Regions from separate parts of the Citrobacter sp. U14242 genome, predicted to be linked through region 3. Evidence: riboswitches for the same ligand, from Rfam matches in the RefSeq annotation. Region 3 holds a riboswitch; each other region holds the start of a gene.
What was found. Region 3 has a riboswitch for thiamine pyrophosphate ahead of thiC (phosphomethylpyrimidine synthase ThiC). Riboswitches for the same ligand answer to the same signal wherever they lie in the genome.

Region 1 (9,812 bases), on a different contig from region 3:
GTAAAGTCGCCCCGGGCGTTCAGGCACTGGTTGTTCCAGGTTCTGGTCCGGTAAAAGCGCAAGCGGAAGCAGAAGGTCTGGATAAGATTTTCATTGAAGCCGGTTTTGAATGGCGCTTACCAGGCTGTTCCATGTGTCTGGCCATGAACAACGATCGTCTGAATCCGGGTGAGCGCTGTGCTTCTACCAGCAATCGTAATTTTGAGGGCCGTCAGGGCCGCGGTGGACGCACACACTTAGTCAGCCCGGCAATGGCCGCCGCTGCCGCCGTTACCGGCCATTTTGCCGACATTCGCAGCATCAAATAAGGAAACTACCATGGCAGAGAAATTTACCCAGCATACCGGCCTGGTTGTCCCATTGGATGCCGCCAACGTCGATACCGATGCCATTATTCCCAAACAGTTTTTGCAGAAAGTAACACGCACCGGGTTTGGCGCTCATCTGTTTAACGACTGGCGTTTCCTGGACGAAAAGGGGCAACAGCCTAATCCGGCGTTCGTGCTGAACTTCCCGGAATATAAAGGTGCGTCAATTCTGCTGGCGCGGGAAAACTTTGGCTGCGGCTCTTCACGTGAGCATGCGCCCTGGGCGCTGACCGATTATGGTTTCAAAGTGGTCATTGCGCCGAGCTTCGCCGACATCTTCTACGGCAACAGCTTCAACAACCAACTGCTGCCGGTGAAATTAAGCGATGAAGAAGTCGATGAGCTGTTCAAACTGGTACAGGCAAATCCGGGCATCCGTTTTGAGGTTGATCTGGAAGCGCAGGAGGTGAAAGCCGGAGACAAAGCGTATCCATTCGAAATTGACGCTTTCCGTCGCCACTGCATGCTGAATGGTCTCGACAGCATCGGACTGACGCTGCAACACGAAGCGGCGATTACCGAGTACGAACACAAGCAACCTGCATTTATGCGCTAGCGCTTGTTGTACCGGATGCGCTGCGCTTTTTCGTCCTACAGGTATGGATTATGTGTAGGCCGGATAAGCGCAGCGCATTCGGCAACATCATTAAACGTCTTTCACCCGCCCGGTCATCACCAGCGTAACCACAGAAATCGCCGCGATTACCCAGTAAACGGCAAAATGTCCGTAGCTTTGCGCCACTGCTCCCTGAATCACCCCCGCCAGAATGACCCCCGTTGAAATACTGTTGGTAAATAATGTGGTGGCAGAACCCGCGCGTCCCGGCATTAGATCCTGAAACCACAGCATCCCTATCCCAGCGATAATACCGATGAATACGGCGTTAAATAGCTGCAAAATAAGCAACGCCATATGGCTGTGAAAGAAAATAAGACCAAGGTAAAACAGCACCCCCGCTGCCACGGCGGTAATCATCATTCGCCGTTTACCAAAACGCTTCACAGAGTAACCGGCCAGAATCATCGCCGGTATTTCCAGCCCGGCAGCTGTCCCCATCAGGAGCCCTGCAAGCTTGTCGGGTAAACCCAGTTCAAGGCTTATCCACAGCGGCATATCGATGATGTACATCGTGTTGCAGGTCCACATCAACGTGGAGGCAATAAACAGCATGCGTACATTTTTATCCTGCCAGCCCCCCGCTTGTTCAGGCGGTAGATCAACAGGTTGATCCACCCGGGGAACAGAGGGCAGGATCAGCGCAATCAGCACGAGGCTAATCGCGAAAATACCAGCCGCAATAGAGAACATCACCGTGAAACCGTAATTCAGTGCCAGCATGAATGCCAGCGGTGGCCCAATAACCCAGGCCAACGAAAGCTGTACGCGCATCACTGAGCTAAACATCACCACTTCGCGCGCGGAGTTATCCGCATATTCCCGCGCCAGCGCAAACAACTGCGGCATCGCAGTATTGGCCAGCGAGGCCAGCAGCACACCACAGGTAATCAACGTGAGATAATGACGATTAAAGGCAAAAAGCAGCGCGTTACCAACAGCCATCAGACAGCAGAACATGATCAGCTTTCGTCGATCGCCCTGGTTATCGGAACGTTTTGCAAGCCCGAGGCTGACCACGATCCCGGCAATCGCATTGACGGTATAAAACAACCCTACCCAGAATGGCTGCGCCCCGACCTCACGGCTCAGAAACAGACTCAGCGTGGGTGCCTGTAACGCGCCCGCCACGCCCATCATAAAAGCAACCGACATAAATGCCGCGTAAACGCCATTGAGGCGCCGTCCCATGGTCATAATCCAGAGCATTTTTATCCCTATTGGCTGGGCTGATACGAAAAAAGCCAGCAGAAAAAATCTGCTGGCGGGTGAATAGAGGCTGTATCCTGCCATTATACCTGGCATCGACGCTGGGTAGAATGGCAGGACACAGCCTGCACCAATACTCAGTCACACATGATGTCTGCAATTCTCAATTCAGAGGTCAGGCTGTCACCTCCCACTGCATCAGTTCTTCGAGCATCTTTAAGCGCTGCGGCGCGCTCAGGCAAGCCAACCAGGACGATTTCTCTGCCGCGGTAAAGTACTTCATATAGAACTGACGCATAGATGACCCCTTCGTTGTCTCATCGCTTCATCGGAATCTATTATTGGCTTAATATAGGGATAATAAAATTGCTGAGTTTTGTGCAGGAGTTCCCCTTTTATGTCTTCTGGTCGTTTGCAACAACAGTTTATCCGTCTGTGGCAATGCTGTGACGGCAAAACGCAAGACACTACGCTGAACGAGCTGGCGGAGTTGCTTAGCTGCTCTCGCCGTCATATGCGAACCCTGCTCAATACCATGCAGGAACGTGGCTGGTTAACATGGGAAGCGGAGGTCGGCCGGGGTAAACGCTCACGCCTGACATTCCTCTATACCGGGTTGGCGCTCCAGCAACAGCGAGCGGAAGACCTGCTGGAGCAGGATCGCATCGATCAGCTGGTACAACTGGTCGGCGACAAAACGGCCGTGCGACAGATGCTGGTTTCCCACCTCGGCCGTAGCTTTCGCCAGGGGCGGCACATCATGCGCGTCCTGTATTATCGACCGATGCGCAACCTGCTACCTGGAACAGCATTACGCCGTTCCGAAACCCATATCGCCCGGCAAATCTTCAGCGCCTTAATTCGTGTAAATGAGGAAAATGGGGAACTGGAACCTGACATCGCGCATCACTGGCAGCAGATTTCACCTTTGCACTGGCGATTCTTTCTACGCCCGGGGATCCATTTTCACCACGGCCGCGAGCTGGAAATGGACGATGTGATCGCCTCACTAACCCGCATTAATACGTTGCCGCTGTACTCGCACATTACGCATATCGTCTCCCCCACGGCCTGGACGCTGGATATTCATCTTGCGCAAGCGGATCGCTGGCTTCCCTGGTTACTGGGGCAAGTGCCCGCCATGATCCTGCCGCGAGAATGGGAAACGCTGAGTAATTTTTCCAGCCATCCCATCGGTACTGGCCCGTATGCGGTAATGCGCAACACCAGTAACCAGCTGAAAATTCACGCGTTCGATGACTATTTTGGCTACCGGGCGCTGATCGACGAAGTGAACGTTTGGGTGTTACCTGACATTGGTGAAGAACCCGGAGGCGGGTTAACGCTCCAGGGCCCAACAGAAGATGAAAAGGCAATCGAGAGCCGGCTGGAAGAAGGATGCTACTACCTGCTGTTTGATGCACGTACTGCGCGTGGCGCCAGGCAGGATGTCCGGGAGTGGGTAAGCCGCGTGCTCTCTCCGACAAATTTGATCTACCACGCTGACGAGCAGTATCAACGACACTGGTTCCCTGCTTACGGATTGTTGCCCCGCTGGCATCACGCCAGGCCTGGTCATGGTGAAAAGCCCGCCGGGCTGGAAACCCTGACGCTCACCTACTATCGCGATCATATTGAGCATCGGGTCATCGCGCAGATTATGCAGACGTTACTGGCAGCGCATGAGGTACAGTTAACCATTCAGGAGATCGACTACGATCAATGGCATGCGGGTGATGTCAGCAGTGATATCTGGCTCAACAGCGCTAACTTCACCTTGCCGTTGGACTTCTCACTGTTCGCCCATTTATGTGAAGTCCCGCTGCTGCAAAACTGTATCTCGCGAGACTGGGAAAACGATGCCGCCCGCTGGCGAACCGGTGAAATGAGTCTGGCTTCGTGGTGTCAACAGCTACTCGCCACTAAAGCCATTGTGCCATTGATCCATCACTGGTTGATCATTCAGGGGCAGCGCAGTATGCGTGGCCTACGGATGAATACCCTCGGCTGGTTTGATTTTAAATCGGCCTGGTTTGCGCCGCCGGATCCTTAATTGCTGCCGGGCAACAAAATCATTACACTAACGCCGTTCTCAACGGGGTGCCAGAAAACAAATATACGCTAAATCGTTCATGATGCATCAAGGCGGCAAGCGAGTGAATCCTCAGGAGCATAGATAACTATGTGACTGGGGTGAGCGAACGCAGGCAGCGTGAAGGATGACGCGTATGGGCTGAGAAAATACCCGTCGAACCTGATCCGGATAATGCCGGCGAAGGGATTTGAGGCTGCAACTCAAGTCCTTTGCCACCCAACTCTTGAGGTGCAAAGTGTTAAAAAAATGTCTTCCCCTGCTGTTATTGTGCGCAGCGCCTGCCTTCGCTAAACCCGTTCTGACTGTCTATACCTATGATTCATTCGCCGCCGACTGGGGCCCCGGCCCAACCATCAAAAAAGCCTTCGAAGCTGACTGCAACTGCGAACTGAAACTGGTCGCGCTGGAGGATGGCGTATCGCTGCTGAACCGCCTGCGTATGGAAGGAAAAAATAGCAAAGCTGACATCGTACTGGGGCTGGACAACAACCTTCTGTCAGCCGCTACGCAAACCGGGCTGTTCGCTAAAAGCAACGTGCCGGAGAGTGCAGTCAGTGTGCCAGGCGGATGGAAAAACGACACCTTTGTCCCGTTTGATTACGGTTATTTCGCCTTCGTTTATGATAAAAACAAGCTGAAAAACCCGCCGAAAAGCCTGAAAGAACTGGTCGAAAGCGACCAGAAATGGCGTGTGATTTATCAGGACCCGCGCACCAGCACGCCGGGTCTGGGACTGCTGCTGTGGATGCAGAAAGTTTATGGTGATAAAGCGCCAGAAGCCTGGCAGAAACTGGCAGCCAAAACCGTCACCGTCACCAAAGGCTGGAGTGAAGCTTACGGCCTGTTCCTGAAGGGTGAAAGCGATCTGGTGCTGAGTTATACCACCTCCCCGGCCTATCATATTATCGAAGAGAAAAAGGGTAACTACGCCGCCGCCAACTTTAGCGAAGGTCACTATCTGCAGGTGGAGGTTGCCGCGCGTACCGCTGCCAGCAAGCAACCAGAGCTGGCGGAAAAATTCCTGAAATTTATGGTATCTCCGGCATTCCAGAATGCGATCCCAACGGGCAACTGGATGTATCCGGTGACGCAGGTCACCCTGCCGCCAGGATTTGAGCAACTGGAAAAACCGGTCAACGCACTGGAATTTACCCCGCAGCAAGTTGCTGCCCAGCGCCAGGCATGGATTAGCGAATGGCAACGCGCCGTCAGCCGTTAATTCCCGGCTGGCTGATCCCAGGGCTTTCAGCTGCCACATTGATGGTGGCTGTCGCGCTGGCCGCATTTCTGGCACTGTGGTTTAACGCACCGCAGGGAGAATGGTTATCGCTCTGGCAGGACAGCTACCTGTGGCACGTGGTGCGCTTTTCTTTCTGGCAGGCATTTTTATCCGCAGTGTTGTCCGTTATCCCGGCGATTTTCCTCGCCAGAGCGCTCTATCGCCGGCGCTTTCCCGGACGTCTGGCCCTGTTGCGCCTGTGCGCGATGACGCTGATCTTGCCGGTGCTGGTCGCCGTATTCGGCATCCTTAGCGTATATGGTCGTCAGGGCTGGCTGGCCTCGCTCTGGCACACATTCGGGCTGGAGTGGACGTTTTCGCCATACGGCTTACAGGGTATTCTGCTGGCGCATGTCTTTTTCAACCTGCCGATGGCCAGTCGTTTACTGCTGCAATCGCTGGAGAACATCCCCGGCGAGCAACGCCAGCTCGCGGCGCAGTTAGGGATGCGCGGCTGGCATTTCTTCCGTTTTGTTGAGTGGCCGTGGCTGCGTCGTCAGATCCTTCCCGTAGCAGCACTTATCTTTATGCTGTGTTTCGCCAGCTTCGCCACCGTGCTGTCGCTCGGCGGCGGGCCGCAGGCAACCACTATCGAGCTGGCTATCTATCAGGCACTGAGCTTTGATTACGATCCCGCGCGGGCGGCTATGCTGGCCCTGATCCAAATGGTTTGCTGTTTAGCGCTGGTACTAATCAGCCAACGGTTGAGTCGCGCAATCGCACCCGGTACTACGCTGGTACAAGGCTGGCGCGATCCCGACGATCGTCTACACAGCCGACTGGCTGACTTAATGTTGATTGCTCTCGCTCTGTTGCTGTTGCTTCCACCGTTGCTGGCGGTGATTGTCGATGGTTTAAACCGCAATGTGCTGGATGTGCTTACGCAGCCAGTGCTGTGGCAAGCACTGGGGACGTCACTGCGCATCGCGCTGGCGGCAGGCATATTGTGCGTCATTCTGACTATGATGCTGCTGTGGAGTAGCCGCGAACTGCGTGCCCGGCAGCAGGTATTGGCAGGTCAGGCACTGGAACTGAGCGGCATGATGATACTCGCCATGCCGGGTATCGTGCTGGCCACCGGGTTCTTTTTGCTGCTCAATAACAGCATTGGATTGCCGGAATCGGCTGACGCCATCGTGATTTTCACCAATGCGCTGATGGCGATCCCTTACGCACTGAAGGTGCTGGAAAACCCGATGCGCGATGTGACCGCACGCTACAGTATGTTGTGTCAGTCTTTGGGTATTGAAGGATGGTCACGGCTGAAAGTGGTTGAACTACGGGCCCTGAAGCGCCCGCTGGCGCAGGCGATGGCCTTTGCCTGCGTACTGTCGATTGGCGATTTTGGTGTGGTGGCACTGTTTGGCAACGAGGATTTCCGCACGCTACCGTTTTATCTGTATCAGCAGATTGGATCTTACCGCAGTCAGGATGGCGCTGTTACTGCGTTATTGCTGCTGATCCTGTGCTTTACACTGTTTACCGTTATTGAAAAATTGCCGGGACGAAATGTTAAAACTGATTGATATTACATGGCTTTATCACCACTTACCCATGCGTTTCACATTATCGGTAGCGCGCGGTGAGCAAGTCGCGGTGCTCGGGCCCAGCGGCGCCGGGAAAAGCACGCTATTGAATCTGATTGCCGGATTTCTGACGCCTGCCAGCGGCACAATGATGATTGAAGGCGAAGATCACACCGTCACACCGCCCTCTCGTCGTCCTGTTTCCATGCTGTTTCAGGAAAACAACCTGTTCAACCATCTGAACGTGCAGCAAAACATCGGCCTGGGTTTGAATCCGGGATTAAGACTGAACGCGTCTCAGCATGAAAAACTACAGCACATCGCCCAACAAATGGGTCTTGATAACCTGCTGGACAGACTCCCCGGCGAGCTTTCCGGCGGCCAAAGGCAACGTGTAGCGCTGGCACGTTGTCTGGTTCGCGAACAACCCGTTTTACTGCTTGATGAGCCGTTTTCTGCACTCGACCCGGCGTTGCGCCAGGAGATGCTATCGCTGGTTGCCGAGGTCTGTCGTGACAAACAACTGACGATGCTGATGGTCTCCCATAGCGTTGAAGATGCGGCACGCATTGCGCCACGCTCAATTGTGGTCGCCGATGGGCGCATTGCATGGCAAGGAAATACGGAGGCGTTATTGAGTGGGCAAGCCAGCGCTTCGGCACTATTGGGCATCAAAACCGGGTAATCGATTTGATATTGTGTAAGCCGGATAAGCGTCAGCGCCATCCGGCAGTCCACCTCTTAGTAACCCACCACTTTGCGCAAAATATCGAGATACACCGGCATCAGTGGATGACGTAATAACGCCACCAGCGCGACTACGCCAACCCCAAGCGTCAGCGGCGCCAGATACAGCAGGCGGCCTCGCGGTAAATATGCGGTTAAACGATCGACAGCGGCTTTGCCACTGCGCCACAGTCGCCAACACAGCCAGCCACCAACCCACAGCAGCAATGCAGTCGCCAGCAACAGCCATTTGAAATCTCCGCTCTGCATATCGGAAGGAATATCGATTGCCGCGCCCGCCAAAATACCCGGCAGGAAATAGAACGGTGGCCACAGCACACAGCCAATGATATTGGGGACGATGAATTTGGCGACGGGCAGATCCAGCATTCCCGCAACCATTGGTACCAGTGGACGCGTCGGGCCAACAAAACGCCCCACCAAAATAGTAAACATGCTGTGCTGGTGTAGCGCGTGTTCGGTCTTGTCCAGCAACGCCTTGTTCTTTTTCATGAAGGACCAACGGTGCAACGGCTTTTTAAAACGCCAGCCCAGCCAGAAAGAGATCCAGTCCCCCAACAAGCAACCGACGATGCCCGCAAGCCAGGCATGCCAGAAATTCAGTTCACCACTGCCAATTAAGGCACCCAACCCCGCCATCATCACGGTGCCAGGTAGAATCAGGCCAACCAGCGCCAGAGACTCTAAAAAAGCCACCAGAAGCACAGCTATCAAAGAGTACATGGCGGACTGGAGAATAAAGTGTTCCAGCAATGCTTGCATAATGTGTCCGTCAGATTTACGAAGCAGGGATTCTGCTAACCCTTCTCAACTTCGTCAAGCCATCAATTGTCTGAATAGATTGCGAGTTATGACAACTTTCAGGACACATCATTCACTTTTTATTCACATCCAGCGCGAAACTCGCTCGGACTGGCACCGGTGCATTTTTTGAATACGCGGGAGAAATAGAGTTGGTCGTCAAAGCCAACATTACGACCCACCGTAGCAATAGGCATACGTGTGGTACTCAGCAGTAACTTGGCCTGGCTGATACGCTGATCCTCGCGCCAGCTTAATACGCTGATGCCCAACTGCTGACGGAACAGATGCGACAGCCGGGACGGTGACAGGCAGACATGCTGCGCAACGCTGGCAATGTCAAAATTACTGTCCGCCAGATGATCGCTGATGTACTGGCAGGCATCGCGCACGCGGTTATCCATCGGGGGATGCAGCGATTCGTTAATCGCTTCCATACGCCTGAGCAATAATTGCTCCAGCAGGTTAATCGCCAGCAGTTCGGAATAGCGCCCTTCCCCCTGTCCGGCATGAATGATCTGTCCAAACAGTTCATTAAAATGCGGCTGGTGCGCTTCGTCCGGGCGGAAAAAACCGGTCTGGGCAAAGATTGCCGGCCAGGCCAGCCACTCCTGCCAGTAGGCTCGCGGTCGGAAGTAAACCCACTGGTGATACCATTCACTGGCATCGGGATGGCGTCCGTAGTGGTGAATTTCGCCGGGTGGAAACAGCAAAATATCGCCAGGTCGACAGACAAACTGCTTACCCTGATTATTGATGATCCCTTCGCCCCGGATGGTGAGGTTCAGGATATAACCTTTCATGCCCAACGGCCTGTCGATAAAAAAATCCAGATACCCGTTCGCCTCAATGGGGGTTAAACCCGCCACCAAATGCGCATTAAACGAATACCCAGGTAGCAGGGGATCGTTTTGCGGTTCAGCCATAATTTCAATACTCCCTCTGTTCTGATAAGAAACAATTTGTCCATATTGTGTGAGACTTCATCGCCGCCGTCCCTGCACGTCGCCATGACGTCAGCAATAGACCATCAACCCCGCTTGTGAAAAGCACTTTGTTAAAAACCTGTACGATGCCAGCGACAAAAACGGCTAACAAAAGTGTCTATAACTACGGCAGAAATGTCCACATTGAATATTTGCACGGCGTCACACTTTCTGATGTCACAGCA
Region 2 (9,812 bases), on a different contig from region 3:
CGGCGACCATTGGTATGAACCAGATTGGTGCTGACAGACTAAATGCCTTAAGTGCTGGAGGGGTTTATGACGGATACTCAAATAAAACCACCGTGCCATTAACTGTTGAATGTACGGGGGATAAAGCACCGAAAATTACTTTCTCCAGTTCTCAATTTGATAGCACTAATAAATATATTACACGAAATACCGCAGCAAATAATGGTGCAGGCTTCTCCGTTTACTATGGTGATGATTTTACAAAACAGGTTAACCCCGATACAGGTATTGAGTTAACTAAAACAGAAGATAATAAATATACGCTGAACTTTAGCGCACGTTACGCGAAAATTGGTTCAGCCGCTGTCTCTGCGGGTGATGTTGCCTCTTCGCTGACGATGACTGTTGTTACTGATTAAGATTACTATCCTGTTTGTCGGCGGCTCTGGTCGCCGATTATTTCCGTAGTAAGGATAATTATAATGAAAAAAATAATAGTATTATTATTGGCTGGCACAGTATTGCCTGCATGGGGAGGCGTTTACATTTACGGCACGCGTATCATTTATCCAGCACAGAAAAAAGAAATTACCGTGCAGTTAATGAATGAAGGTAATCGCAGTGCGCTGGTCCAGTCGTGGATTGACGACGGTGATACCAGCCTGCCACCGGAGAAAATTCACGTACCGTTTGTGATGACGCCGCCGGTGGCAAAAGTTAGCGGTGGTTCCGGCCAGCAGCTAAAAATTAAGCAACTGACGAATACGTTGCCAAAAGATCGCGAAAGCCTTTTTTTTCTTAATGTGTTAGATATTCCTCCTAATTCTGCGGAATCAGAAGGTAAGAATATGATTAAATTTGCTATGCAGAATCGCATCAAATTTATTTATCGCCCGCAAGGTATTACCAGTGTGGACGAAAAAAGTTTTTCTCGCTTAAGTATAAAATATGCCAGTGGTGGTATTAATATCAAAAACAATTCCGCAAACTGGATAACGATACCTGAATTAGTAGGTCATACTAAAATAAATAGCGAGACAGTGTTACTTGCTCCGTGGTCAGATAAAAAGTTGAGCACCACCGCTATGGTTAGTCATTACAAAATCACGCTTATTGACGATTACGGTAATTATTTGAGTGAAAAAATAAAAACTGAATAATAGCTCAAGGACTGGCTATGTCAAAGATCAATTCGATTACACTGACCATCTTGTCGGTGCTGGCAACTTCATTATCTGTATGGGCTGAAGAAGAAACGTTTGATACCCACTTTATGATCGGTGGTTTGAACGGTGAGAAAATTTCTCGCTATCACATTGATGGCGACAAGCCGATGCCCGGCATATATGAAATGGATGTTTATCTAAATAACCATTGGCGCGGTCATTACGATATTAATATTAAATCCGAACCGGATGCAACATGCTTATCCTGGGCGCAGTTGCAGCAAATTGGTATTCGTACTGAAGGGATTAAAGCAGATAAAGGCGTAGATTGTGTACCGCTGCGTGCAGCAGTGCAGGGCGGCAGTATTGGTTATGACATTGGGCAATTTATCCTGAATTTAAGCGTGCCTCAGGCATATGTAGTTGAATATGAATCAGGATATATGCCGCCTGAAACCTGGGATCGCGGAATTAACGCATTTTATACTTCCTATTATGCCAGCCAGTATTACAGTAATTATAAACTCGGCGGAAATGATAAAAGCAGCTATGTCAATCTGAACAGCGGATTGAATTTGCTGGACTGGCAACTGCATTCAAATGCCAACTATACGAAAGGTAACGAAGGTAGCGGCGAATGGAAAAGTAATACCTTATATATGGAACGGGGTATCCCGTCCATCCTTGGCACATTGCGTGCCGGGGACATGTATACCGGCTCGGATATTTTTGATGCTGTACGGTTTCGCGGTGTGCGTATCTGGCGCGATATGCAAATGTTACCAAATTCGAAACAGCACTTTACGCCGGTGGTACGTGGCATAGCCCAGAGCAATGCGCTGGTGTCTATTGAACAAAACGGTTTTGTTATTTATCAGAAAGAGGTCTCCCCGGGGCCATTCGCCATTGATGATTTGCAGCTTGCGGGTGGCGGCGCGGATCTGGACGTTAGTGTTAAAGAGGCTGATGGTTCGATAAGGCATTACCTTGTGCCTTATTCATCGGTACCCAATATGTTGCAGGCGGGGGTCGCGAAATATGATTTTGCCGCCGGACGTAGCAACATCGAAGGCGCGAGCAACCAGTCTGATTTTATACAGGGTAGTTACCAGTATGGACTGAATAATCTGCTAACGGTATATGGCGGTTCCATGTTGTCGGATAACTACTCTTCATTTGTATTCGGCACGGGATGGAACACGCCGATTGGTGCGGTTTCTGTAGATGGAACGTACTCGCACAGCGAACAGGATAATGGCGTTTTTGACGGGCAGAGTTATCAGGTTGCGTGGAATAAATATATCGCACAGACCGGAACACAGTTTGCGCTGGCGGGTTATCGCTACTCTTCGCAGGATTATCGTACCTTCAACGATCACGTGTGGGCGAATAACAAAAATAGCTATAGGCATGATGAAAATGATGTTTATGACATTGTGGATTATTACCAGAATGACTTTGGTCGAAAGAACAGTTTTTCGCTTAATATCAATCAAGCATTACCCGAAAACTGGGGGGGCCTGACGGCCAGTGGCCTGTGGCGTGACTACTGGCAACGTAGTGGGACGGGCAAAGATTATCAGTTGAGTTATTCGAACGCCTGGCAACGTATCAGTTATACCTTTTCCGTTAGCCAGACGTACGATGAGGATAATCACGAGGATAAGCGTTTTAACCTGTATATCTCCATTCCGTTCTCGTGGGAGGATGGTATTTCTACGCCGCGGCGCGATTTGTTTGTCTCTAACTCAACAACATTTGATGATGATGGTTATCAGTCGAATAACACCAGCTTAAGCGGTGTAGCGGGTAGTCGTGATCAATTCAACTACGGCGCTAACTTCAGTCATCAGCGGCAGGGGAGCGAGACAACGGTGGGGGGTAACCTGGCCTGGCGCGCGCCTATGGCAACCATTGGCAGCAGTTATAGCCAATCGAATAAATATCAACAGGCCAGCGGCAATATTCAGGGTGGTTTGGTGGTGTGGTCAGAGGGTGTCGCGTTAGCTCCTCGGCTTTCGGATACATTTGCCATTGTTAAAGCGCCTGGATTACAGGGCGCGGCGGTGCAGGGACATCGTTACCTGACAACCAACAGCAAAGGTTACGCGGTTTATGACAGTCTGACGCCGTACCGTGAAAATATGCTGATATTGGATCTTTCCGACAGTAATAGTGATGTGGCGTTACTGGGCAATCGAAAAGGCACAGTACCCTATCGCGGCGCGGTCGTGATGACGGAGTTTGAAACCGATCGGCGTAAACCCTTGTACTTCCTCGCCCAGCGACCGGACGGCTCTCCGTTGTCGTTCGGCTATGAGGTAGAAGATAACGCCGGTAATCATGTCGGTTTGGTCGGTCAGGGCAGCCGGATATTTATTCGCACCAACGACATTCCCGCGTCGGTACACGTCGCGGTCAATAAACAGCAGGGACAATTCTGCACGATTACCTTCGATAAGGTGATTGATGAGAATACAGTCTATATTTGCCGCTAAGGATGCAAGATATGAAAGGATACGTATTTTTAATATTTCTGCTGTTGTCATCCTTTGGAGCCCAGGCAGGATGTACATTTCAGACAAAAAATGGCGGGTTGACGGCAATTAATCTGGATATGACATCCGGAACAGCGACGAATCAACTGAATCTCAATTCCAGTGGCGATATAACGTGTACTGCCAATAGCGATAGCTTATATTTTACAACGCCATTAACGAATTACATTGTTGCTATTCAGAGTAGCAGCGGCAAGAAGATTTTAATTAATATCAATCTAACGAGCAGTGATTTTCCCGTTAGTATTGGAAAGAAAACAGTTAGCGCCAGTGAAACACTGAATACCAAAAAATTCACGATTACAGCAAGTTATGTAAATTCAGGGACGGCTAAGCAGACAGTCTCCGGTGATGCGTTTAGTCTGAGTGACCCGGCAGTCAGTATTACATCTGAGAACTCATGTACATCAAACTGGTTAGTTTATCTTTATTGCTGGATTACCGGACGTTTGTCGGGAAATTCTGCTTTTACACAGAATTTAAGCTTTACAGTAATGCATAAACCAACAACCTGTCAGTTCTCATTACCTCGATATGAAATTAAGATGCCAGATACTACGTTAAATGAGATGCTGGCAGCAAATAATACTAAATCAGGCTCCACAAATCTGATATTGAATTGCAACGGCGTATACAACGTCACCACCAATCCTGTCAGTTTTAAAATCGCGCGAGGTGACTGGGATGAAAGCGGGAAGATACTGAAAAATACCGCGACGAATGGTGCAAAAGGGGTCGGGTTCCAGATTTACAACGGTACCAAGACGACTCCCCTAAAACAGGGGGATACTCTGATGGACAGAATAGCTAAACTGGAGACAATCAACAATCAGTACACTTTCCCTATTATTGCGAAATATGTTCACGTGACAGGGGAATCACTACGACCGGGTGAAGTACAAAGCAAAGTCATATTTTCAGTATCTTATGACTAACTAGCCTGATGTAATCCGCTTAAAAAATGTACCTTCGTTATGAAGGTACATTTTCGTTACCGGTGATAAAAAATCTCGCCGTCGTAGGCTTTAATGATTTTGCCGTCGGCATCGTTAATCAGGACATATGCGCCACCCATGTAAGTCCAGTGGGTACCTGCAGTAGGCGCTGGTAAGTTGCGCTGATTCCACTGTTTAATCGCGTATTCATCAGTACGGTACAGTGGCGGGACAGTGTCACCAGGTTTGAAATGGGTAAAGTCGGCAATGAAACTGCTCAACTCATATTTATCAATACCTGTGGGGGCAGCGGTTGCAGCCGGCGCGGCCCGGACCGCACTGCTTGCGAGCAGTAGTGCACCCAGCAACATTTTCTTCTTCATACCCATCCTCTCTACCTGTTCGGGTCATCAAAATTAGCCCTGTATGATTCCTGGCTAACAGGACATTTGACAAGCACTATTTTGTGATTACTCCAGTCATTTCGTAAAAAGTGTAAATGAACGTACGGAAACTCGGCAACCGTAACCAGCGGTTTCACCGCCAAAGCCTGTTCCGCGCCAATTTACATCGTTAAGAGCAGGCAGTATCCTGTTGCTGAAACCTGAATATTATATTTGTGTTTCAACGACTCGGGGTGCCCTTCCTGGTGAAGGCTGAGAAATACCCGTACCACCTGATCTGGATAATGCCAGCGTAGGGAAGTCTGACACTGCTCGTGTCCCTTCTTCACGCGGGCAGGAGTTGAACCATGCAGCCTGACCTGCACAGCCGTGCCCTTGCGGCTCACACCTTACAGCAATTTAGAACGCTTTCCCCACTGACACACTGTATGACGAATGACGTTGTGCAGAGTTTTACCGCCAATACGCTACTGGCTTTAGGGGCATCCCCCGCAATGGTGATTGAACCTGAAGAAGCCAGCCAGTTTGCTGCTATTGCCCAGGCGCTGCTCATTAATGTTGGGACACTGACCCAGGCGCGAGCCACGGCAATGCGTGCCGCCGTTGAGCAGGCGCAGCAGGCGAAAACCCCCTGGACGCTGGATCCTGTTGCCGTTGGCGCACTGGATTTTCGTCGTCGCTTTTGTCTGGACATACTTACGCTGCGCCCGGCTGCCATTCGTGGCAACGCGTCAGAAATACTCGCCCTGGCTGGGATGAACGCCGGTGGGCGCGGTGTGGATACCACCGATACAGCATTGGCTGCGATTCCGGCCGCACAAACATTGGCACGCGAGGTCGGAACCATTGTCGTTGTTACCGGCGAAGTGGATTACGTCACCGATGGTCAGCGGACAGTGGGTATTCATGGTGGCGATCCGCTGATGACGCGGGTAGTGGGGACCGGATGCGCACTGTCAGCGGTAGTTGCAGCCAGTTGCGCCCTGGAGGGGGACCGGTTGAACAATGTTGCTTCTGCCTGTAGCTGGATGAAGCTAGCCGGACAACGCGCCACTGAACAATCGACGGGACCGGGAAGCTTTATTCCGGCATTTCTCGATGCCCTCTATAATCTGAACCCCCAGGAGCACGCATGAAACGGATTAACGCCTTAACCATTGCTGGAACCGATCCGAGCGGTGGCGCAGGGATTCAGGCCGACTTAAAAACTTTTTCGGCACTCGGCGCTTATGGCTGTTCAGTCATCACGGCACTGGTGGCGCAAAACACGCGTGGGGTACAGTCGGTATACCGGATTGAACCCGATTTTGTGGCGGCGCAACTGGACTCGGTGTTCAGCGATGTGCGCATCGATACCACCAAAATCGGCATGCTGGCAGAAACCGACATTGTCGAAGCCGTGGCCGAACGCTTACAGCGTCACCGGGTACAAAACGTCGTACTGGATACGGTAATGCTGGCAAAAAGCGGCGATCCGCTGTTGTCTTCCTCTGCGGTTGAAACGCTGCGTACCCGTCTGTTACCGCAAGTGTCGATAATTACCCCTAATCTGCCGGAGGCGGCGGCGTTGCTCGGGGCATCGCATGCCCGAACAGAGCAGGAAATGTTAGAACAGGGGCGGGCGCTACGGGCGCTGGGCTGTGAGGCGGTATTAATGAAAGGGGGGCATCTGGATGATGAGCAAAGCCCTGACTGGCTCTTTACCCGTGATGGCGAACAGCGTTTCACCGCGCCAAGGGTAGTGACCAAAAATACGCACGGAACAGGTTGTACGCTGTCGGCGGCGCTGGCGGCACTGCGTCCACGTCATGTTAACTGGGCTGATACGGTACAGGAGGCTAAGTTGTGGCTCTCTGCGGCGCTGGCGCAGGCGGATACGCTGGAAGTGGGCGAGGGGATTGGTCCGGTGCATCATTTCCACGCGTGGTGGTGATGAGCAGAAATGGTATACTGGCGACAGAAACGGCTGCCAGGAAAAAGATAAATGGAACAAGCGCATACCCAGCTTATCGCGCAACTGAATGAACGTATTTCAGCGGCGGACAATACGCCGCTGTATATGAAATTCGCTCAAACGGTTAAGAACGCTGTGCGCAGTGGGATCCTGGAGCATGGTAATATCCTGCCGGGTGAGCGTGACCTCAGCCAGTTGACTGGCGTTTCACGTATTACGGTGCGGAAAGCGATGCAGGCGCTGGAAGAAGAGGGGGTGGTGACGCGTGCGCGTGGCTACGGGACGCAAATCAATAACATCTTCGAGTATTCGCTCAAAGAAGCGCGCGGTTTTTCACAACAGGTGGTGTTGCGCGGTAAAAAGCCGGATACGCTATGGGTGAATAAACGCGTGGTGCCCTGCCCGGAAGAGGTGGCTCAGCAGTTGGCTGTTGCTGTCGGCAGTGAGGTCTTCTTGCTGAAGCGCATTCGCTATGTTGATGAAGATGCTGTGTCTATTGAAGAATCATGGGTACCCGCCCATCTTATCCATGACGTGGATGCGATTGGCGTTTCACTGTACGACTATTTCCGCAGCCAGCATATCTTTCCACAGCGCACGCGCTCACGCGTCAGTGCGCGAATGCCGGACGCAGAGTTCCAGTCCCATATCCAGATGGACAGCAAAGTGCCGGTACTGGTGATAAAGCAAGTAGCGCTTGATCAGCAGCAACGGCCTATTGAATACAGTATCAGTTACTGTCGAAGCGACCTATACGTCTTTGTGTGCGAGGAGTAACGCCTCGCGTGAGGGGGCGCAGTCGCCACCGCGGTGACCCACCACCCAGGATGCTACCGCATTGCCGAGCAGGACGGCATCGCCCAGCGACCAGCCCGATGCCAGCCCAGCCAGCATGCCGCCTGCGTGACTGTCTCCCGCACCGATGGTATCAACGACGGTGGTCGAAAAGGCGGGCACGCAACCGGATGTGTGCTCGCTGAAATACCACGCGCCGTCTTTGTCATGCCGAATCACCACCGGTGTGGTAAAGCGTTTTACCCACTCGACACCAAAACTTTCGACGTCGGCGCTTAGCCCGAATCGTTCAGCAGCAATCTCTGCCTCCTGGCGATTCAGTGACACCAGCGGATGACAGGCCATAATTCGCGCAATTAGAGCATCAGGGATATCGCCGATGCGCGGACCAAAATCGATAAACGGCGTGACCTCCTCAAGGCCTTCCAGCCACTGCACCAGCAGCTCGCCACACGGAGACGCTAACTGATAGCCCGAGAGATAAACCAGACTGTGGCGCGGGATATTCAGCTGTGCCAGCCAGTCAGCATTCCACTGATTTTCGACGCCGCTAAAGGACATAAATGTGCGTTCACCGTCCGGCTCTACCAATGCCAGACACCAGCCGTTATCGCCCTCGGCATTGTCGATCAGGCTGTGCAATCCTTCTTTCGCCATACGATTGCGGATAATATCGGCCCACACGCCCTGACCCAGCGGTAAGGCATTACTGGCCTCAATGCCCAGACGTTTTAGGGCGACGGCAATGTTGAGCGCACAACCGCCCACGTTCACGCCCTGTTGCTTAAGCTCAATATCACAGCCGCGCCAGGGAAGAGCATACGCATCGGCAATCACATCAATAACCGCCGCACCGACTACCGTCACCGGTCGCTGAGTGTGCAACTGTGGGAGAAGCGTTTGCAGACGCGTAGCACTCATAGCGCCTCCCGTTGCTCGCGCAGCCGCGCTAGCGCACTGGCATAGCGGGTGAAATCGAGCTTATTCACCGCATCCAGTTCCTGTTTTAACGTCGGACTAATCGCGCTTACGCCGTGTAGTGCCCCACAAATAGCGGTTGCCATTGCCCCGATGGTGTCAGTGTCTCCGCCGAGATTCGCACACAGTACGGCACAGCGGTTAGGATCGGTTTGTGCCAGTTCGACCATCGCGATGGCGCAGGGCACGGATTCAATGGTGCTGGTCCCGGCGCCAATCACCTGATACAGCTGCTCGCTGGCAGATTCCGCACCGTTGGCCTCGCGAACGATTTTCAATGCCAGTTCGAGGCGGGCTGCAAGCGATGCGCTAAACGTAGTGATCCGTTTTTGCTGAGCGTGGAGAGCAATCGCGGGAAGTGCCCCGGCAATCTCAGACCATGTTCTTCCGTCGATAGCACGAGATACCGCCCAGGCGATGACCACCGCGCCCGCAATAGCTAAATCCGACTTATGTGTCGGGCTGGAGGCCAGCGCGATGTCGTCAATAAACGCATCAAGATTGCCTGTCGGTAGCAGACATCCCAACGGCGACACACGCATAGCTGCCCCATTGGTGACACCGTTGTTTTCCAGCTCAGCGACAGGTTTGCCGTCGCGAATGGCGTTGAGCGCAATCTTCGACGTGGGGCCGAGTACGTTTTTATTGAAGGCGTCAAAATTTTCCGCCCAGGCCAGGATATTGCGCCCAATGACGTCTGGCACTATTTTCCCGTCGCATTCCAGCAGCGCGTCCGCCAGGCACAGCGCCATGGAGGTGTCGTCAGTGAACTCAGCCTGATTAAAGTAACACGCTGCATTATTTTCGTCTGGGCCCGGTAAAAAGCGGTCGATCCAACCAAAGTGCGCCTTTACACGGGTTCTCGGCCACAGTTCCGACGGCATACCCATCGCATCCCCTAACGCCTGCCCATAAAGAGCACCGAGAATACGTTCTGCTTTCATTTAACTTCCCCTTGTTGCAATGCGATATCGCGATCGTCCACCTTAATGGCGGTGATTTCTTTGTCTGACTCGCGAAAGAAAATCATAAACAGCACGGCG
Region 3 (9,812 bases):
AGTCATTGGCACACAGATTAGAGAGATACAGCGGGACGTAAAAACTGACGGTGTTGCCAAAGCGCTGGCGAGTAAGTTTCTGCGCTCGCTGCGCCAGCGGCTCCAGATAGGCGGCGGCGGCAGGGGAGAGCAAGGCCATCAAATCATCACGCGTGGGTTGCGAGACATTGATCGCCCGTTCCACATCCGCAGCGGTTTTACTGTGGATGCGCAGGCGGATGTCGTCCCAGTCCAGTTGTCGCCAGCGATCGGCGAAAGTTTTCATGAGAAGGCCTCCAGAAACCCAGTGAGTGGGCTGGTGGCACAGGCGTTGGTGCTGCGTACACCGGGCACGGCCTGGCGCGCCAGCAGACCTGCTTCAACCGCCAGACGGAAAGCGGTTGCCATCATCACCGGATCGTCAGCCACGGCAATGGCTGTGTTGACCAGCACCGCATCGGCCCCCATCTCCAGCGCCTGCGTAGCGTGGCTGGGAACACCGATGCCTGCATCGATCACCACCGGAACGGTTGCCTGCTGGATAATAATCTCCAGCATCGCGCGGGTTTCCAGCCCCTGGTTAGAACCGATGGGTGCGCCAAGCGGCATGACCGCAGCACAACCCACTTCTTCTAACCGTTTGCACAGCACCGGATCTGCGCTGCAGTAGGGCAGAACCACAAAGCCCTGCTTTACCAGTGCTTCGGCGGCTTTCAGGGTTTCGATAGGATCTGGCAGTAGCCAGCGAGCGTCAGGGTGGATTTCCAGTTTCAGCCAGCGTGTCCCTAGCGCTTCACGTGCCAGTTGGGCGGCAAAGATAGCTTCCTCTGCCGTTTTGGCCCCTGAAGTGTTAGGCAGAAGAGTGACGCCGGCTTCGATAAGCGGTGTCAGAATCGCGTCGTTGTGCTGTCGTAGATCCACGCGCTTCATTGCCAGCGTCACCAGCTGGCTACCAGAGGCGCGAATGGCATCGACCATCAGCTGTGATGAGGCGAATTTCCCGGTGCCAGTAAACAGATGTGAATCAAACGTTTTGTCGGCAATACGTAACATATCAACCCCCTGCAATGACCTGAAAAAGCAGGATCTGGTCGCCTTCCTGCACGATTTGTTGTTGCCACTGCTCACGTGGCAGGATCTGCTGGTTTAGCGCCAGCGCCATTCCCGGTTTATGCTGATTAAGCTGTGTCAGCAGTTCGCTGATGGTTTGCCCCTCGGCGCACTGCATTGGCTCATCATTGAACTGAATCTGCATGTAGCCCTCCACAGACCGGGCAACCGCTGGCACGGCGCAGCGCCAGGCTGCGCCACTGGCTGGTTTTACCATCAAACAGACGCAACTCTCCGGCTGGGGTTTCAATCCCGCTGACTAATTTGATGGCTTCCAGAGCCTGCAAGGTTCCCATCACCCCGACGACCGGGCCCACAATGCCAGCAGTGCGGCAGTTGCGCTCCGGCTCCACATCATCTGGCCACAGGCAGCGGTAACAGCCCTGTTCCCAGGGGGGCGTAAGTACCATTAACTGACCGCCAAAACCGACGGCACTGGCGGTAATGAGTGGCGTATTTAGCGCCACGCAGGCGGCGTTAATCTGCTGGCGGGTTGCCATGTTGTCAGTACAGTCGAGCACTACGTCGGCACGTGCTACAGCATGTCTGAGCGCATCACCTTGCAGGCGTTGCTGGATCGCTACCACGTCAATATCCGGGTTGAGGCGGGTAAGGCGCTGCTGTGCGACTTGTGATTTGGCGCGGGCGATATCATCCGTGGTAAACAGGATCTGGCGCTGCAGATTACTCAGATGAATATCGTCATCGTCGACCAGCGTCAGCTTGCCGACGCCCGCACCTGCCAGATACAGTGCGGCAGGCGAACCTAGCCCACCTAATCCGACTATCAGCACATGGCTTTCGTTCAGCTTTTGCTGGCCTTCAATCGCGATATCGCCAAGCAGGATCTGCCGGCTATAGCGCATAAAATCGCGGTCATTCATCGCCGACTCCCGCAATATCCAGTAGCTGCGCCGTGGCGGTCTGCCAGTCGGCTGCCTGGGTGATGGCGCTGACGACAGCAATGCTGCCGACGCCGGTATTCAGTACCGCAGGCGCGCGCTCAAGGCTGATGCCACCAATCGCGACGGTAGGGTAGTCGGCCAGCCGTTCAATGTGGCTGGCGAGTTGTACCAACCCTTGCGGGGCGGACGGCATCTGTTTGGTTTGCGTCGGGAAGACGTGACCGAGTGCGATATAAGAAGGGCGAGCCGCCAGCGCCACATCAATTTCCATATCATCGTGAGTGGAAACACCAAGGCGCAACCCCGCCGCCTGAATCGCTTTCAGGTCGGTGGTTTCGAGGTCTTCCTGCCCCAGATGTACGCCATATGCGTTGTGTTTAACAGCCAGTCGCCAGTAATCGTTGATAAACAGGCGAGCATCATAACGACGCGCCAGCGCGATAGTGGCAACAACGTCTGCTTCGACCTCTTCATCATGCTTGTCTTTGATACGCAACTGGATAGTACGCACGCCAGCCCCCAGCAGACGTTCAATCCACTCGACGCTATCTACGACCGGGTAAAGTCCGAGGCGGAATGGCACGGAGGGAAAATCAGGTTGATACATCAGGCTTCCTCCCGTTTCAGATAGATTTCACCACCTTTGGCGCGGAAGTTTTCGGACATGTCCGCCATCCCCACTTCAATCGTCTGTGCAGCGGCGTAGTCCCGCACTTCCTGGCTGATTTTCATCGAGCAGAACTTCGGCCCGCACATGGAGCAGAAGTGGGCGACCTTGCCGGATTCCTGCGGCAGGGTTTCATCGTGATAAGCGCGAGCGGTGAACGGATCGAGCGCGAGGTTAAACTGATCTTCCCAACGGAATTCGAAGCGCGCTTTCGACATGGCGTTATCGCGGATCTGCGCGCCCGGATGGCCTTTCGCCAGGTCGGCAGCATGCGCGGCGATTTTGTAAGTAATCAGCCCCTGTTTCACATCTTCTTTGTTCGGCAGGCCAAGGTGTTCTTTTGGTGTTACGTAGCAGAGCATGGCACAGCCAAACCAGCCAATCATCGCCGCACCAATGCCTGAAGTGAAGTGGTCATAACCTGGCGCAATATCGGTGGTTAGCGGCCCTAAGGTATAAAACGGTGCTTCGTGGCAGTGTTCCAGTTCTTCTGTCATGTTGCGCTGGATCATATGCATTGGCACATGACCTGGGCCTTCAATCATCACCTGCACATCATATTCCCAGGCAATTTTGGTCAGTTCACCCAGCGTATGCAGCTCAGAGAACTGTGCTTCGTCGTTGGCATCCTGAATCGAGCCTGGACGCAGGCCGTCGCCCAATGAGAGCGAAACATCGTAGGCGGCGCAGATTTCACAGATCTCGCGGAAGTGCTCAAACAGAAAGTTCTCTTTGTGATGGGAGAGGCACCACTTCGCCATAATAGAGCCACCGCGCGAGACAATACCGGTCAAACGCCTGGCGGTCATCGGTACATAGCGCAGCAGTACGCCCGCATGAATGGTGAAGTAGTCCACCCCTTGTTCGGCCTGCTCCAGCAGCGTATCGCGGAAGGCTTCCCAGGTGAGATCCTCAGCGATCCCGTTGACCTTTTCCAGCGCCTGGTAGATCGGTACGGTACCAATTGGCACCGGGCTGTTACGCAGGATCCACTCGCGGGTTTCATGAATATAACGACCGGTGGAGAGGTCCATTACCGTATCGGCACCCCAACGGGTAGACCACACCAGTTTTTCTACCTCTTCTTCGATGGAGGAGGTGACTGCCGAATTACCGATGTTGGCATTCACCTTCACCAGGAAATTACGACCGATAATCATCGGTTCTGATTCCGGGTGGTTGATGTTAGCTGGAATAATGGCGCGTCCGGCAGCGACCTCGTCACGCACGAATTCCGGAGTGATGTTTTCCGGCAGACGCGCACCAAAGTTCATCCCCGGATGCTGGTGGCGCAATACTTCACTGCGAATACGCTCACGGCCCATGTTTTCGCGGATGGCGATAAACTCCATCTCCGGGGTGACAATTCCCTGACGCGCGTAGTGCAACTGGGTCACGCATTTACCGGATTTAGCGCGTTTTGGTGTCAGTAACCCGCTAAAGCGCAGCGCATCAAGGCCATCATCGGCCAGGCGCTCTTTGGTGTAAGCGGAGCTGCGATCGTCTAACTCTTCGCTATCATTGCGCGCCGTAATCCACGGTTGGCGTAGTTTTGCCAGGCCCTGTTGAACGTTAATTGCCACGTCAGGGTCGCCGTACGGACCGGAGGTGTCGTAAACCGGAACGGCTTCATTCTCTTCAAATTGAGGATTATCTTTCGTGCCGCCAGTTAGCGTTGGGCTAAGCTGAATTTCGCGCATCGGGATGCGGATATCCGGCTGCGAGCCGGTGATATAGATGCGTCTTGACTCAGGAAAGGCGGTCCCTTCCAGGGTATCAATAAAGTGTTGGGCTTGAGCGCGCTGTTCGCGGCGTGATGGTTTAGTAGTGGCAGACATAGCTCATTCCAGATAAAAGTAAGGATATGGCTTGTCAGACGACGGATGAAGCAAGAGAGAAGATCGCCAGAAGGCGATGCTATTGCAGATTGACTCTTGTTCCCTTCGCAGGTATTAGCCTGATCAGGTTCCGCGGATCCCGAATTAACGGTCTCAGCCTTTTCCACGTCATCCTTCGCGCTGCCTCTTCGTTGGCTTCGTCTGCTCACTCCAGTCACTTACTTATGTAAGCTCCTGGAGGTTCACTGACTTGCCGCCTTGACGCATCACGAATGCTTTTGTGGAAAATAAGCACTCCGACAAGAAGTAACCTCAAAAAGAGGTAATGAATGTAAACTACGCGTTAATGCGACAAATCTCAAGCAGGGCGTTTGATCATTGCGTTGTCATGCATCGCATCAAACACCAGCATGATCAGCTTATCTTCCAGCACGAATCGGGCTTCCAGTGCTTCGCCGAGATCCGATAAAACTTTTTGAAATTCAAGGAAGTTATCATGATCGATAGCCGTTTCCAGACTGGAATCATAGTAGTCCATGATCTGCTGTGTATTGGCTTCCAGCAGTGGCCAAATTTTTGTGGCTTTTAAAAGCTGCCCGTTCCCTTCCAATTTATGCAGAATACGTTCATAAATACTGAAGTGTCCGGTGGAGAGGTAATCGACCAGGCTCTGACAAAAATCATCCAGCGCTTTTTCATTGAGTCGCATGTACGATTCTTTGCCAGGCTTAATGCCAACCAGATTGTAGTAAGCCACGAGCAGGTGCTTACGTACATGTAGCCAGCGATCAACCAGTTTATTACTTCCTCTGACGTGTTCCGTCAGGCTTTCCAGCTGGTTTAGCATGATTGACTCCGCAAGATGGTGTTAAAAAACTGCTCACCGATAAATGTAAAAATAATGTAAACAACATGCCTGTGAAGCAAAGGTTGCGCAAGAGATATGGATCGTATAATTGAAAAATTAGATAGCGGCTGGTGGATTGTCAGTCATGAGCAAAAATTATGGTTGCCTCGTGGCGAACTGCCCTACGGTGAAGCGGCAAGATTTGATTTAGTAGGCCAGCGCGCCCTGCCAATAGGCGAATGGGAAGGGGATACTGTCTGGTTGGTGCAGCAGCCGCGCCGGCATGATATGGGTTCAGTGCGCCAGGTTATCGACCAGGATGTGGGCCTGTTTCAACTGGCCGGACGTGGCGTGCAACTGGCTGAATTCTACCGCTCGCATAAATTCTGCGGCTACTGTGGCCATCCTATGCACCCGAGTAAAACTGAGTGGGCGATGTTGTGTGGTCATTGTCGTGAACGTTATTACCCGCAAATTGCCCCCTGCATTATTGTTGCTATTCGCCGTGATGACACCATCCTGCTTGCTCAGCATGTTCGCCATCGTAATGGCGTGCATACCGTGCTGGCGGGTTTTGTTGAAGTGGGGGAAACCTTAGAACAAGCGGTGGCGCGTGAAGTGATGGAAGAGAGTGGCATTAAGGTGAAAAACCTGCGCTATGTCACTTCCCAACCCTGGCCGTTCCCGCAATCTTTGATGACCGCATTTATGGCTGAGTATGATAGTGGCGAGATTGTTATCGATCCGAAAGAGCTGCTGGAAGCGAACTGGTATCGCTACGACGATTTACCGCTCTTACCGCCGCCGGGTACCGTCGCGCGCCGACTGATCGAAGATACCGTGGCGATGTGTCGGGCTGAGTACGAGTGAAGAACGAGTAATGATACACTGGCGGTCTGACGCTAAAAGGAAGATAAAAATGACCGAACTGAAGAACGATCGTTACCTGCGTGCGCTGCTGCGCCAGCCCGTTGATGTGACTCCGGTATGGATGATGCGCCAGGCGGGCCGCTATTTGCCGGAGTACAAAGCCACTCGTGCCGAGGCGGGCGATTTCATGGCGTTGTGCAAAAATGCCGAGCTGGCCTGTGAAGTGACGCTGCAGCCGCTGCGCCGCTATCCGCTCGATGCAGCGATCCTCTTTTCGGACATTCTGACTATCCCGGATGCGATGGGGCTTGGGCTCTATTTTGAAGCCGGGGAAGGCCCACGCTTTACCTCTCCTGTCACCAGTAAGGCTGATGTGGAAAAACTGCCCGTTCCAGACCCGGAAGATGAACTGGGCTACGTCATGAACGCAGTGCGCACCATTCGGCGTGAGCTGAAAGGTGAAGTGCCGCTGATCGGCTTCTCCGGCAGCCCGTGGACGCTGGCGACCTATATGGTTGAAGGTGGCAGTAGCAAAGCCTTCACCGTGATTAAAAAGATGATGTATGCCGATCCAAAAGCGCTACATCTGTTGCTTGATAAGCTGGCGAAAAGCGTCACCCTATACCTGAACGCACAGATCAAAGCAGGTGCGCAGTCGGTGATGATATTCGACACCTGGGGCGGTGTGCTGACCGGTCGCGACTATCAGCAGTTCTCTTTGTATTACATGCATAAAATTGTCGACGGTCTGCTACGTGAAAACGACGGTCGCCGTGTCCCCGTGACGTTGTTTACCAAAGGTGGCGGTCAGTGGCTGGAAGCAATGGCGGAAACCGGCTGCGATGCGCTGGGTCTTGACTGGACAACTGATATTGCTGACGCGCGTCGACGCGTAGGCCATAAGGTGGCACTGCAGGGCAATATGGACCCGTCGATGTTGTATGCGCCACCGGCGCGTATCGAAGAAGAAGTGGCAACGATTCTGGCTGGATTCGGTCAGGGCGAAGGTCATGTCTTTAACCTTGGTCACGGTATTCACCAGGACGTGCCGCCGGAACATGCGGGTGTCTTCGTGGAGGCGGTACATCGGTTATCCGGGCCGTATCACCGCTAAGGAACCGATATGGATCTCGCGTCGCTTCGTGCGCAGCAGCTTGAGCTGGCCTCTTCGGTTTCCCGAGAGGATCGCCTTGAAACCGAACCGCCGAACCTGATTGGTGGGGCGGATGTCGGGTTTGAGCAGGGCGGCGAAGTGACGCGAGCTGCGATGGTCTTGCTGAAATATCCCACGCTTGAGCTGGTTGAATACAAAGTGGCGCGTATTGCTACCACCATGCCGTATATTCCCGGCTTTCTCTCCTTTCGCGAAACTCCCGCGCTGATGGCCGCCTGGCAACAGCTGTCACAAAAGCCGGACCTGCTGTTTGTCGATGGGCACGGCATTTCCCATCCTCGCCGTCTGGGCGTCGCCAGTCATTTTGGTCTGCTGGTGGATGTTCCGACGATTGGTGTGGCGAAAAAACGGCTGTGCGGCAAGTTTGAACCTCTTGCGGCCGAACCCGGTGCATTAGCGCCGCTGCTGGATAAAGGCGAGCAACTGGCCTGGGTCTGGCGCAGCAAAGCACGCTGTAATCCACTGTTTGTCTCGACCGGTCATCGCGTGAGCATGGACAGTGCCCTGGCATGGGTGCAGCGCTGTATGAACGGCTACCGTCTGCCAGAACCAACACGCTGGGCGGATGCGGTGGCATCTGAACGCCCGGCTTTTACGCGGCTTGCAGCAAAAACGGCCCATATCGGGTAAACTGCCGCTAATTTCCGTATTTGAGAACTCATCATGTTACAAAATCCGATTCACTTGCGTCTGGAGAAACTGGAAAGCTGGCAGCACGTTACGTTTATGGCCTGCCTGTGCGAGCGCATGTATCCCAACTACGCGATGTTCTGTAAGCAAACTGAATTTGGCGATGGCCAGATTTATCGTCGAATCCTGGATTTGATTTGGGAAGCGCTGACGGTTAAAGATGCCAAAATCAATTTCGACAGCCAACTGGAAAAGTTTGAAGAAGCTATCCCGTCGGCAGATGATTACGATCTGTATGGTGTTTATCCTGCGATTGATGCCTGTGTGGCATTAAGCGAGCTGATGCATTCACGTCTGAGTGGTGAAACGCTGGAACACGCCATTGAAGTCAGTAAGGCTTCAATTACCACAGTAGCGATGCTGGAAATGACACAAGCTGGTCGCGAAATGACCGATGAAGAGCTAAAAGAAAACCCTGCCGTTGAGCAAGAATGGGATATTCAGTGGGAAATATTCCGACTTTTGGCTGACTGTGAAGAACGCGATATTGAGCTGATAAAAGGGCTGCGAGCAGACCTGCGCGAGGCTGGTGAGAGCAATATTGGTATAAATTTTCAGCAATGACACAACAAAACGTGATTTAACGCCTGATTTGTCGTGCCTGAAGGCTTCCCATCCGCCCCCCGTCTGGTCTACATTTGGGGGGCGAAAAAAAGTGGCTATCGGTGCGTGTATGCAGGAGAGTGCTTTTCTGGCATTTCCGTCGCACTCGATGCTTAGCAAGCGATAAACACATTGTAAGGATAACTTATGAACAAGACTCAACTGATTGATGTAATTGCAGACAAAGCAGAACTGTCAAAAACACAGGCTAAAGCTGCTCTGGAATCCACTCTGGCTGCTATTACTGAGTCTCTGAAAGAAGGCGATGCTGTACAACTGGTTGGTTTCGGTACCTTCAAAGTGAACCACCGTGCTGAGCGCACTGGCCGCAACCCGCAGACCGGTAAAGAAATCAAAATCGCCGCAGCTAACGTACCGGCATTTGTTTCTGGTAAAGCACTGAAAGACGCGGTTAAGTAATTCGCGTGGCAGTGAACAGTTTTAACGAAGGGGCGGTTTCGCCCCTTTTGTCCATCTGGCGTCATACGCTCTGGCTTTCAGGTGTGCTGTTGCTGTCTGCCTGTAGTCGCCATTCCGAGCTTCCTCCGTTCACGGCCAGCGGTTATGTTGGCGAGCAGGGGGCGGTACGCGTCTGGCGTAAAGATTCCAGTGACGATGTTCACTTGCTCTCGGTATTGAGTCCGTGGCGTAACGGCAATACTACCACCAGTGAATACCGCTGGCAGGGAGATACGCTCTCTCTGATAGAGCTCAATATTTACAGTAAACCGCCGGAACATATTCGCATCCGCTTCGATGACCGCGGCGAACTGAGTTTTATGCAGCGTGAAGTCGCCGGGCAAAAGCAGCAGCTTTCCAGCGATCAAATTGCGCTCTACCGCTATCGTGCCGATCAAATTCGTCAGACCAGCGATGCGTTGCGTCAGGGGCGTGTAGTATTACGTCAGGGGCGCTGGCATGGCGCTGAACGCACGGTAACTACATGTGAAGGCGAAACAATTAAGCCTGATTTAGATTCGTGGGCGATAAGCCATATTGAGCGCCGCCAGAGCCACTCGTCGGTCGACGTGAGCGTGGCGTGGCTGGAAGCGCCCGAAGGATCTCAGCTACTGCTGGTCGCCAATGAGGATTTTTGTCACTGGCAGCCTACAGCCAGGACCTTCTGAAG

Region 1: it holds a riboswitch for thiamine pyrophosphate, as region 3 does, so the genes downstream of both, thiB (thiamine ABC transporter substrate binding subunit) here and thiC (phosphomethylpyrimidine synthase ThiC) in region 3, are expected to answer to the same signal.
Region 2: it holds a riboswitch for thiamine pyrophosphate, as region 3 does, so the genes downstream of both, thiM (hydroxyethylthiazole kinase) here and thiC (phosphomethylpyrimidine synthase ThiC) in region 3, are expected to answer to the same signal.

Annotation. Positions count from the first base shown of each region.
Region 1 is NZ_JBKGLW010000007.1:173,103-182,914, reverse strand. Features, by position in the region: gene leuC (3-isopropylmalate dehydratase large subunit) at 1-308, shown strand, start outside; gene leuD (3-isopropylmalate dehydratase small subunit) at 319-924, shown strand; gene ACLJXE_RS13500 (sugar efflux transporter) at 1,015-2,193, opposite strand; gene sgrT (glucose uptake inhibitor SgrT) at 2,369-2,491, opposite strand; gene sgrR (HTH-type transcriptional regulator SgrR) at 2,591-4,246, shown strand; TPP riboswitch at 4,280-4,492, shown strand; gene thiB (thiamine ABC transporter substrate binding subunit) at 4,524-5,507, shown strand; gene thiP (thiamine/thiamine pyrophosphate ABC transporter permease ThiP) at 5,483-7,093, shown strand; gene thiQ (thiamine ABC transporter ATP-binding protein ThiQ) at 7,077-7,778, shown strand; gene ACLJXE_RS13470 (DedA family protein) at 7,835-8,602, opposite strand; gene araC (arabinose operon transcriptional regulator AraC) at 8,722-9,567, opposite strand.
Region 2 is NZ_JBKGLW010000001.1:483,019-492,830, forward strand. Features, by position in the region: gene yehD (fimbrial protein YehD) at 1-398, shown strand, start outside; gene ACLJXE_RS02200 (fimbrial assembly chaperone) at 462-1,139, shown strand; gene ACLJXE_RS02205 (fimbrial biogenesis outer membrane usher protein) at 1,157-3,643, shown strand; gene ACLJXE_RS02210 (fimbrial protein) at 3,655-4,638, shown strand; gene ACLJXE_RS02215 (RcnB family protein) at 4,695-5,027, opposite strand; TPP riboswitch at 5,262-5,358, shown strand; gene thiM (hydroxyethylthiazole kinase) at 5,390-6,178, shown strand; gene thiD (bifunctional hydroxymethylpyrimidine kinase/phosphomethylpyrimidine kinase) at 6,175-6,975, shown strand; gene ACLJXE_RS02230 (GntR family transcriptional regulator) at 7,027-7,773, shown strand; gene ACLJXE_RS02235 (PfkB family carbohydrate kinase) at 7,747-8,712, opposite strand; gene ACLJXE_RS02240 (ADP-ribosylglycohydrolase family protein) at 8,709-9,713, opposite strand; gene ACLJXE_RS02245 (nucleoside permease) at 9,710-9,812, opposite strand, start outside.
Region 3 is NZ_JBKGLW010000021.1:20,741-30,552, forward strand. Features, by position in the region: gene thiH (2-iminoacetate synthase ThiH) at 1-265, opposite strand, end outside; gene thiG (thiazole synthase) at 262-1,032, opposite strand; gene thiS (sulfur carrier protein ThiS) at 1,034-1,234, opposite strand; gene thiF (thiazole biosynthesis adenylyltransferase ThiF) at 1,215-1,973, opposite strand; gene thiE (thiamine phosphate synthase) at 1,966-2,601, opposite strand; gene thiC (phosphomethylpyrimidine synthase ThiC) at 2,601-4,499, opposite strand; TPP riboswitch at 4,583-4,808, opposite strand; gene rsd (sigma D regulator) at 4,858-5,346, opposite strand; gene nudC (NAD(+) diphosphatase) at 5,443-6,216, shown strand; gene hemE (uroporphyrinogen decarboxylase) at 6,266-7,330, shown strand; gene nfi (deoxyribonuclease V) at 7,340-8,020, shown strand; gene ACLJXE_RS23655 (YjaG family protein) at 8,054-8,644, shown strand; gene hupA (nucleoid-associated protein HU-alpha) at 8,831-9,103, shown strand; gene ACLJXE_RS23665 (DUF1481 domain-containing protein) at 9,115-9,810, shown strand.